Linked DNA regions of Caballeronia sp. TF1N1. Each later gene encodes a partner of the first gene's protein in a complex. Links are inferred from orthologs where the notes say so. Each region holds a gene or a part of one and is shown on either strand. Other genes may lie near its edges.

Region 1 (5,478 bases):
CCACGCAGCGCTACGCATGCTCGACTTCTTCCGTAATCACCAGCGCCTGATGATGGCCCTGCTGATCCTGATCATCGTGCCGGGTCTCGGCATTGTCGGGATTCAGGGTTTCAGCAACTTTTTCGACGAAAGCGCTTACGTCGCCAGCGTGAACGGTCACAAGATCACGCGCCCCGAATTCGATAACGCCTTCCGCCAGCAGGTGGATCGCGCGCGCTCCATGCTTGGCGCTCAGTTCGACGCCCGCATGTTCGACACGCCCGAAGCGCGCGCCGCCATGGTCGACAGTCTCGTGCAACAGCGCGCGCTGTCGGACGAGACGCAACGCCTGCATCTGACCGCATCCGACGACGCCGTGCGTCGCGCGCTGCTGTCCGATCCGATCGTCGCGTCGCTGCGCAAGCCCGATGGCTCCGTCGACATCGAGCGTTACAAGGAAATGCTCGCCATGCAGGGCATGACGCCCGCGCAGTACGACGAGCGCATGCGCTACACAATCGCAAATCAGCAGATCCCGGCAAGCATTCAGGAGTCTTCGTTCACCTCGAAGTCGCTCGCGCAGAGCCTGACCGAATTGTCCGAGCAGCGTCGCGCGGTGCAGGGCATGTCGCTGCGCGCGGCGGATTACGCCGCGAAAGTTCAACCCACCGACGCGCAACTGCATTCGTACTACGACGCGCATCGCAATGACTTCGCGACGCCCGAGACCGCGACCATTCAGTACCTCGTGCTGTCGCCGTCCACGCTCGCGGCGGCATCGAAGCCGAGCGACGCCGATCTCAAGAAGTTCTACGACGACAACATCCAGCGCTACCGCACGGAAGGTCAGGTGCGCGCGAGTCACATCCTCGTGAACGCGCCGAAGGACGCCAGCGCGGCCGACAAGGCGAAGGCGAAGCAGAAGGCCGAACAACTGCTCGCGCAAGTAAAGGCGCATCCCGATCAGTTCGCGCAAGTAGCGGAGAAGAATTCGGAAGATCCGGGCTCGGCGTCGAAGGGCGGTGACCTCGGTTACTTCGCGCGCGGTCAGATCGCGGGCGGCAAGGCTTTCGACGACGCCGCGTTCAACCTGAAAAAGGGCGAAGTGAGCGATATCGTCGAGTCGGACTTCGGTTACCACATCATTCAGGCAACGGACGTCAAGCCGTCGGTTACGCAGTCGTTCGACGAAGTGAAGGAAGCGCTCGCGAAGGACTACGCCGCGCAACAGGGCAGCAAGGGCTTTGCAGAAGCAGCGCAAGGCTTCACCGACACCGTCTACGAACAGGCGAAGTCGCTGCAGCCCGCGGCCGACAAATACAAGCTCACGGTTCAGACCGCTACGGTCGGTCCGAAGCCCAACACGCAATTGCCGCAGGACAATCCGCTCAACAATGCGAAGTTTCTGGCGGCCGTGTTCTCGCCGGACTCGGTGAAAGATCACAACAACACCCAAGCCGTCGATGCAGGCAACAACACGCTGATCGCCGCGCGCGTGACCGACTACAAGGCTTCGACCGTTCCCGCGTTCGACGCCGTGAAGGACGCGGTACGCACGAAGGTCGTCGCGCAAGACGCAGCTGCGATGGCGCTCAAGGAAGGCCAGACGAAGCTTGCCGATCTGCAGAAATCGAAGTCGACCGATGGCTTCACGTCACCGATCATCGTCTCGCGCAACGACGCGCAGGGCTTGCCGCCTGCCGCGTTGAGCGCGATCTTCAAGGCGGATGCCTCGAAGTTGCCCGCGTACGTCGGCGTCGATCTCGGCACGGACGGCTATGCGATCTATCGCGTCAACGGTATCGAGAAAGCCAACGCGGTGGCCGCGGATCGTCTCGCCGGCGCGCAGCAGCAGATCGCGCAGGTCTATGCTCAAGCCGAGATGGAAGCGTATATCGACTCGTTGAAGGCGCGCTCGAAGGTCAAGCTGAGTCAGGCGCCAGTGCCCGCGGCCAATCAATAAGAAGCAGTAAAACGTCAGTCGCACCAAAAAGCCCCGTGTCCGAAAGGACGCGGGGCTTTTTCATTGCTGCCCGATGTAACCAGCAACAGTGTCCTTACAGGCAAGCCTGAATGTCGCCCGTCGCCTGGCTGCCAGCGGCACCCGATGCGCGGAAACCCACCCACGAGCCCGGACCCGACCACTTCGGACGCACCACGGCGGCTGCGCCATTCGGCGGCTGCTGACCCGGCACATAGACATCGACGGCCTGATCGTTGGCAAGCGTATCTTGCGACACGACTTGCTGTTGCGTCTTGTCAGCCCATGCGTGCGAGACGCATTCGGCGACCGCCTTGACCGGCTTGTCGCTCATGCCGACTTGCTGCACGCCTGCGGGCGGTTGAGCGGCGCATGCCGAAATCGCGATGGTCAATGCGACCAGAGGGAAGTATTTCACGTGACCTCCTTGTAGAGCGCTCTCTTGCGAGCGGGGTTATAAGAGTTACGCGAAAGTCTCAGATAACTGAATCTTGGCCGTGTTCCGCGTTTGTTGGAAAAGCTGTCGCGGCTGGCGTCTTCGTTGTTACGACGCACTTGCGCCCAGCAAGGGTTTCAAGCTTGGCCAGACGTTTTCTAATAGCAATGGCTGGGCCTGCACCGTCGGATGAATCTGGTCCGACTGGAACATCGTCGGCTTGTTTTCGATCCCGGCAAGCAGGAAAGGGACGAGCGCCACATTCTTGTCCTTGGCGATGCGTTCATAGATGGCGTGGAACTTTTGCGAATAGTCGGGGCCGTAATTGGGCGGAACGTACATGCCGATGAGTAAAACCTTCGCATGCGCCGCCTGCGATGCCTCGACTATTCCACGCAGATTCGTCTCGGTGGTGGCAAGCGGCACGCCGCGCAAGGCATCGTTCGCGCCGAGTTCCACGACTACAACCGCCGGCTTGATACGCGTGAGCACGGCGGTCAATCGCGCGCGTCCGCCGCTCGTGGTGTCGCCGCTGATGCTCGAATTGGCGACGCTATAATCGAGACGCTCTTTCGCAAGCCTTTGGCGCAGCAGGTTGACCCAGCCGGTATCGCGAGGCAAGCCGTATTCGGCGGAAAGGCTGTCGCCAAGCACGACGATTGCAGGCTTGTTCGTCGCTGCGTCTTGTGCATGCAGCGCGGAACTTGCCGCAAGCATTGTCAAGGCGACGCAAGCACGCGCGCTCCAGTTCTTTTTCAGGGTGTCCATGCAAAACAATATCGAGCCGGTCATCGAAGTTCGGGGTTTAAGCAAGCGGGTGAAGGACGCAACGGGCGAGCTCACGATACTCGATCAGATCGATCTGTCCATCGCGAAGGGCAGCAGCGTGGCGATCGTCGGGGCATCGGGCTCGGGCAAGTCGACACTGCTCGGCCTGCTCGCGGGTTTGGACAGCGCGAGTGCGGGCTCGGTTCGTTTATTGGGCAAGGAGCTTTCCACGCTCGATGAAGACCAGCGCGCCGCGCTCAGAAGCGGCGCGGTCGGTTTCGTGTTCCAGTCGTTCCAGTTGATGCCGCATCTCACCGCGCTCGAGAACGTCATGCTGCCGCTCGAACTGCGCGCGGAGTTGCCGCACGATCAGATTGCCGCACGCGCGCGCTCGCTGCTCGATCAGGTCGGTCTCGCGCAACGCACGGCGCATTATCCCAAGCTGCTGTCCGGTGGCGAACAGCAACGCGTGGCGTTGGCGCGCGCCTTTGTTACGCATCCGGCGGTGCTCTTCGCCGATGAACCCACCGGCAGCCTCGACGCCGCCACGGGCTATGCCATCATCGATCTCATGTTCGCGATGAACGAACGCAACGGCGCGACGCTCGTGCTCGTCACGCACGACGTCGAACTCGCCGAACGTTGCGATGCGACCGTGACGATCGAAGCAGGGCGGCTCGTCAATGGCCTGAGCGTATAAAAAAGCCCGCATCGGCCGATGCAGGCCGATGCGGGCTTTAACGACGCAACCAGCCGTCAATATTTCAGAGCCTTGCGCGCGCGCTCGATCAACGCGGAGGTCGAGGCATCGTGCTTCTTCGGATCGGCGCTCGCGGCGGTGATATCCGCCTCGACCACCTTGCCGAGAATCTTGCCGAGTTCCACGCCCCACTGATCGAACGAGTTCACGTCCCACACCGCGCCCTGCACGAGCACCTTGTGTTCGTACAGCGCGATAAGCGCGCCGAGCGCCTCGGGCGTGAGCGCATCGAGAATGATGGTCGTGGTCGGCCGATTCCCCGGAAAGCTCAAATGCGTGGCAAGTTCTTCCTTGCCCGGGCCCGCGACCTTCTTCGCCTCTTCGAGCGTGCGGCCGAGCATCAGCGCTTCGCTTTGCGCGAAGCAGTTGGCGAGCAGCTTCGCATGGTGATCGACGAGCGGATGCTCAGGCGTGAGCACGGCGATGAAATCGATCGGGATGATGGTCGGCCCTTGATGCAGCATCTGGAAAAACGCGTGCTGGCCGTTCGTGCCGGGCTCGCCCCAGATCACGGCAGCGGTCGGGTAATCGACCATGCCGCCTGCCAGCGTCGCCGACTTGCCGTTGCTTTCCATCTCCAATTGCTGAAGATACGAAGGCAGATAGTGCAGCGCCTGCGAATAAGGCGCGATCAGATCGCTCTGCGAGCCGAAAAAGTTGCGATACCAGATGCCGATCATGCCCATCAGCACGGGCAGATTCTTGTCGAGCGGCGCTTCGCGGAAGTGTTGATCCATCGCGTACGCGCCTTCCAGCAGCGCGTCGAAATTCTTCGGTCCGACCGAGATCACGATGGACAGGCCCACCGCCGACCACAGCGAATAGCGCCCGCCGACCCAGTCCCACATCTCGAAGACGTTTTCTTTCGCGATGCCGAACTTGACCACTTCCGCCGGGTTCGCCGAGACGCCGACGAAGTGCTTCGAAAGCTCGCTTTCCGGGCAGCCCTGCTTCAAGAACCAATCGCGCATGGAGTGCGCGTTGGTCATGGTTTCGAGCGTCGTGAAGGTCTTGGAGACGATGATCGCGAGCGTCTCTTCGGCATCGACTTGCTGGAGCACGTTCCAGAGATCGGCGCCATCGACATTGGAGACGAAATGCGTGTCGAGTTCTTTCGATGCCAGATGATGCAGCGCGTGCACGACCATCTTCGGCCCGAGGTCCGAGCCGCCGATGCCGATGTTCACCACATGGCGGATACGCTTGCCGGTATAGCCGGTCCACGAGCCGTCGCGGACCTTGTCGGCGAACGCGGCCATTTTCGCGCGCTCGGCGCGGACCTGTTCGGCGAATGGCGCGTCGTCGGTTTGCGCGCGCAGCGCCGTATGCAGCACCGCGCGATGTTCCGTGATATTGACGATATCGCCCGCGAACATGGCATCGCGGCGCTCGGTCACCTTCGCCTCTTCGGCGAGCTGGATGAGCAGCTTGAGCGTGGCGTCGGTGATGCGGTTCTTGGAGAAGTCGATGCTGATACCGCCGCCGTCGAACGTGAAGCGCTCGGCGCGCGTGGGCGCGGTGTCGTTTTGCGGCGCGAACCAGTCGCGCAGGCGC
Region 2 (4,412 bases), 460 kb from region 1 along the record:
GATGTAGTGATCCGGTCCGCCCATCCAGCCGCACAGAAACCAGAAGGTCTTGTCGCGGGAGTTGTCGAGTGTCGGCGGATGCAGCGCGCGCAAGCCCGCGAATTCGGGTTCGAGGTCCATCAGATCGTAAAAGCGATCGACCATCGCGCGCAGACGTTCCTCGCCGCCGATCAGTTCGAACGGCGTGGGCTTTTGGACTTCATCGTCGGAAGGTTGGGAATTGACTTCGCTCATTGCTTTTGGACAACAGAAAACTCAGGCGTCGCGCAGCGATTGCAAGGCCGGACGCGCCAGCACGCGCCGCAGGCTCATCCAGCCGCCGAGCGCCGCGCAAGCAACGCCCGCGACGATGCCAACCGGCACGAGCCACGGGTTGAACTCGATATGAAACTCGAACACGCGCGATGCAAGCACGTAACCGATGCCCTGCGCACCGAGCGCCGCCATCAGGCCGGACAACGCGCCGACCGCGACGAACTCAGCGACCTGCACCGAACGAATCTGCCGATGCGATGCGCCCAAAGCCCGCAATAGCGCCGACTCGCGCATGCGTTCGTCGCGCGTGCCGGCAAGCGCCGCATAAAGCACCAGCACGCCGGCCGCGAGCGTGAAGATGAACAGGAACTGCACCGCGCCGATCACCTGGTCGAGCGTGCGCTGAATCTGCGCGAGGATCGGCGCGGTATCGATGGCGGTCACGTTCGGATAGGCGGCGACGAGGCCGTCGATGGTGCGCGCCTGTTCCGGCGGCAGATGAAAACTCGTGATGAACGTCGCGGGAAGGTCGGCCAGCGTCTCGGGCGGCATCAGCACGAAAAAGTTGACCTTGAACGAATTCCAGTCGACCTTGCGCACGCTCGTCACCGGCGCCTCGACCGGCATGCCGGCGACATCGAAACGCAGCGTGTCGCCCATCTTCACGCGAATAGTTTTCGCGATGCCCTCTTCTATCGACACCGCCGGCTGCGCGTTCTTGCCGAACCACGTGCCCTGCGTCACGCGGTTATCGCCCGGCAATTCAGTGGTGTAAGAAAGATTGAATTCGCGATCGACGAGCCGTTTTGCATCCGGCTTGTCGTAGCTGTCCGGATTTACCGCCTTGCCATTGATGGCGACGAGACGCGCGCGCACCATCGGCGAGAGCGCGGCATCGGGTTGGCCATGCCCATGCAGATACGCGAGCACGCCTTCGCGCTGATCCGGCTGGATGTCGATGAGAAACTCGTTGGGCGCATCCGGCGGCGTGGCGGCGCGCCAGCCCTTGATAAGGTCGTCGCGCGTCATCGCTATCAGCAACAAACACATGAGGCCGATGCCAAGCGCCGTGATCTGCAACGCGCTCGCGCCGCTGCGCCGTTCGAGCGACGCCAGCGCATAACGCCAGCCCACGCCCGCGCGGCTCTTTTCCCGCCGCACGAAGCGCGCCGCCGCCCACAACGCCGCGCGCGCGATCACGCCGAAGATCAGGAGGCCGGCCGCGAATCCGCCCGCGACGATGCCGCCGAGCTTTAACTCGCCCGCCGCGACGATGAGCAACGCCGCGAACAGCACGACGCCGACGCCGTAGGCCGCATAAGCGACGCGCTTTGCATCGCCGAGTTCACGGCGGATCACATGCACAGGCGGCACGCGCGTGAGCGGCAAAAGCGGCGGCAGGGCGAAGCCGAGCAGCAGCACGAGGCCCATCGCGATGCCTTGCAGCGCGGGCCAGACGGAGGGCTGCGGCAAATCGACATCGACGAGCGAGCCCAGCCAGTTCAGCAGCACGAGATGGCCGCCGAAACCGAGCACGACGCCAAGCGCGCTGCCGATCACGCCGATCGCCAGGAATTCGTTCAGAAACAACGCGCGCAGCGTGCGCTGACTGACGCCCAGACAACGCATGGTGGCGCAGCCGTCGAGATGCCGCCGCGCAAAACGATGCGCGGCCATGGCGATGGCTACCGCCGCGAGCATCGCCGTCAGCAGCGAAACGAGCGTGAGAAAGTGGCTCGCGCGATCGATGGTCTGCCGCACTTGCGGCTGCCCGTCCGACAGCGATTCGAGTCCGACGCCGCGCAATTTGCCGCCGTCGGTCTTATCGCGGGCGAATTGCGCGAAGCGCTCGATCTGCGCATCCGGTCCCGCGACCAGCAAGCGGTAAGTCACGCGGCTGCCGTAGCCGAGCAATCCCGTGGCGGCGATTTCATCGGCGCGCATCATGAGGCGCGGCGAGAAGTTGACGAAGGAAAAGCCGCGATCCATCTCGCGCGTGATGATGCCCGCGACCTTGAACGTGCGCGTGCCGACCTTCACCGTGCCGCCGGGCTGCGTTTTCAGCGCATCGAGCAGGGACGCATCGACCCAGACGGTGCCGGGCGCGGGAATGCCGTTGACGGGCGCGTCGGGCTTGCCGGGCGCCGACGCGATACGCAGCGCGCCACGCAGCGGATAACCTTGCGTCACGCCCTTGATCGCCGCGAGCCGCGAGGCGGGCTGCGCCGCGGTCGAGCTGATCATGCTCGGGAAGATCGTGGTCCCGGCGGTTTCGAGGCCGAGCGACCTGGCTTGGTCGGTGAACATCGCATCGACGGGATGATCCGAGCGCACGACGAAGTCCGCCGCGATCATCTGACGGCCGTCGCGCACGAGCCCTTGACGCATGCGGTCGGAGAGAAAACCGACGCTCGACAGCGCCGCCACCGCCAGCACCAGCGCGAGCAGCAGCATGGTGAGCTCGCCCGCGCGCCAGTCGCGCGCGGTCATGCGCCACGCCTGACGCGCGGTCTGCAGAAAATCGAGCCGGACAGGAGGATGCGTGCGGTCGGCTTTGAGCGCGGCCTTGGAGGGAGTGGAGTCGTTGCGCGCCGCGGTGCTCAATCGTGCTTGCTCCGCAGGCTCGTGATCGACGTTTGCGGCGCGCCGCTGCCGGGCAGCATGTGCTTGGCCATGCGCGATATGCCGCCGTGCACGCCGCGCACGAGGCGCGGCAGCGCCCAACCGGCGATGACCAGGAACGCAATCAGCATGACGAGGAACAGCACCGGCACGAAGAGCGCGAGCGTGATGCCGAGCAGCACGCCGATATCTTCCGTCGCGGATGCCGCCCAGTTCGACACCGGTTCGGGCGAGAGATTGATCAGCGCGCGCGTGCCCGCCTTGGCGAAATGCGAGGCGCCGGCAAGCGTTCCGCCCGCCAGCGCCGCGATGGTGAGCATGGCCGGATCGGCATGACCGAGCGTGCCGGCGGCAAGCACGGCGCCCGCCGGAATGCGGATGAACGTGTGAATGGCGTCCCACAGCGAATCGAGCGCGGGAATCTTGTCGGCGAGAAATTCGACGACGGCGAGCACCGCCGCCACGCCGATCACCCACGGCGAACCGAGCACCGCGAGCGAATCAGGAAGATGGATGAGACCGATGCGTTCAAACAGACCCGCGATGAAGACCGTGAGATACAGGCGCAACCCGCTCGCCCATGACAGGCCCGCAGCGAGCGAAAGTGACTCAAGCATTGCCGCCTCCTTGGTGCGCCAGCAACCCGGCCAACCGTGTCCGCCGGTCTGAACGTCGCTTCTTTCCGGCCCGGATGCCGGAAGAAGCCGCCCATATCAACGAGGATATCGAAAAAAGCCTCGTGACGCAGGCGGAAAGATAAAACGGTGCGGCTCGCCGAGTGATGTTATCTGCAATCGGAGATTGCTGAAAATCGGAAATGCCTTCAGACCATTATATCCATGCAAAAGGAAGCGGTGCAGCAAGACATCCGGCGAATGCCGCCCGAAGTGCGCTGCCGCTCGCACGGGCGACCATTGCGGTCGCGCCGGCGCAACAGCGCGTCAATGCCCGGACGAGAGCTTGAGTCCGATGAGCCCCGCGACGATCAGCGCCGCGCTGCCGATACGCGCCGCCGTCAACGCCTCGCCCAGAAATACGATGCCGAAAATAAACGCGCCGACCGCGCCGATTCCCGTCCAAACAGCGTAAGCGGTGCCGAGCGGCACCTGGCGCATGGCCATGGCAAGCAAGACGAAGCTGCCGATGGCCGTCACCAGCGTGAACAACGACGGCCAAAGCCGCGTAAAGCCTTCCGATGACTTGAGCCCGGCGGCCCATGCCACTTCGAGCAAACCGGCGATAAAAAGAAGAATCCAGGACATGAGGTGACTTCCTCGAAGGAACGGGGCCGTCCCCGGTAACAAGAAGCGCGCGCGGTCGTCCACGCGGCGAAAGCAGACCGTAATTATACCGATTTGGTGCAGCAAGGCTTTTCGCTCCTCGTGCCGAGCGATGGAAAACCGTGTATTAATGGAGCGCGCGCCACCAGTGTGCGACCGTGCACCCTTCGCCCCGCCTTTTACAGAAACATAAAAGGAGCGCTCATGGATGTCGATTCGGTCCTGCTTTCACGTTTCCAGTTCGCCTGGGTCGTC

What was found.
Region 2: the proteins of LDZ28_RS06765 (region 1) and LDZ28_RS08940 are in contact, whole or in part, in a cryo-EM structure (PDB 9GE8), measured with the Escherichia coli proteins. The link is inferred for Caballeronia sp. TF1N1 from one-to-one orthologs.

Annotation. Positions count from the first base shown.
Region 1 is NZ_CP084626.1:1,462,150-1,467,627, reverse strand. Bases 1,335-4,224 are described here. They hold LDZ28_RS06765 (arylesterase), read right to left. Parts: upstream 3,165-4,224; coding sequence 2,505-3,164; downstream 1,335-2,504. Other genes in these bases: pgi (glucose-6-phosphate isomerase), read right to left, coding at 3,921-4,224; LDZ28_RS06760 (ABC transporter ATP-binding protein), read left to right, coding at 3,163-3,864; LDZ28_RS06770 (hypothetical protein), read right to left, coding at 2,037-2,378; LDZ28_RS06775 (SurA N-terminal domain-containing protein), read left to right, coding at 1,335-1,942. Also shown: more of LDZ28_RS06775, read left to right, coding at 17-1,334; more of pgi, read right to left, coding at 4,225-5,478. UniProt on the Escherichia coli protein: TesA is a multifunctional esterase that can act as a thioesterase, lysophospholipase and protease.
Region 2 is NZ_CP084626.1:1,926,620-1,931,031, forward strand. What follows is about bases 1-3,118. They hold LDZ28_RS08940 (ABC transporter permease), read right to left. Parts: upstream 2,746-3,118; coding sequence 256-2,745; downstream 1-255. Other genes in these bases: LDZ28_RS08935 (group II truncated hemoglobin), read right to left, coding at 1-234; LDZ28_RS08945 (DUF4126 domain-containing protein), read right to left, coding at 2,856-3,118. Outside these bases: more of LDZ28_RS08945, read right to left, coding at 3,119-3,494; quaternary ammonium compound efflux SMR transporter SugE, read right to left, coding at 3,819-4,139.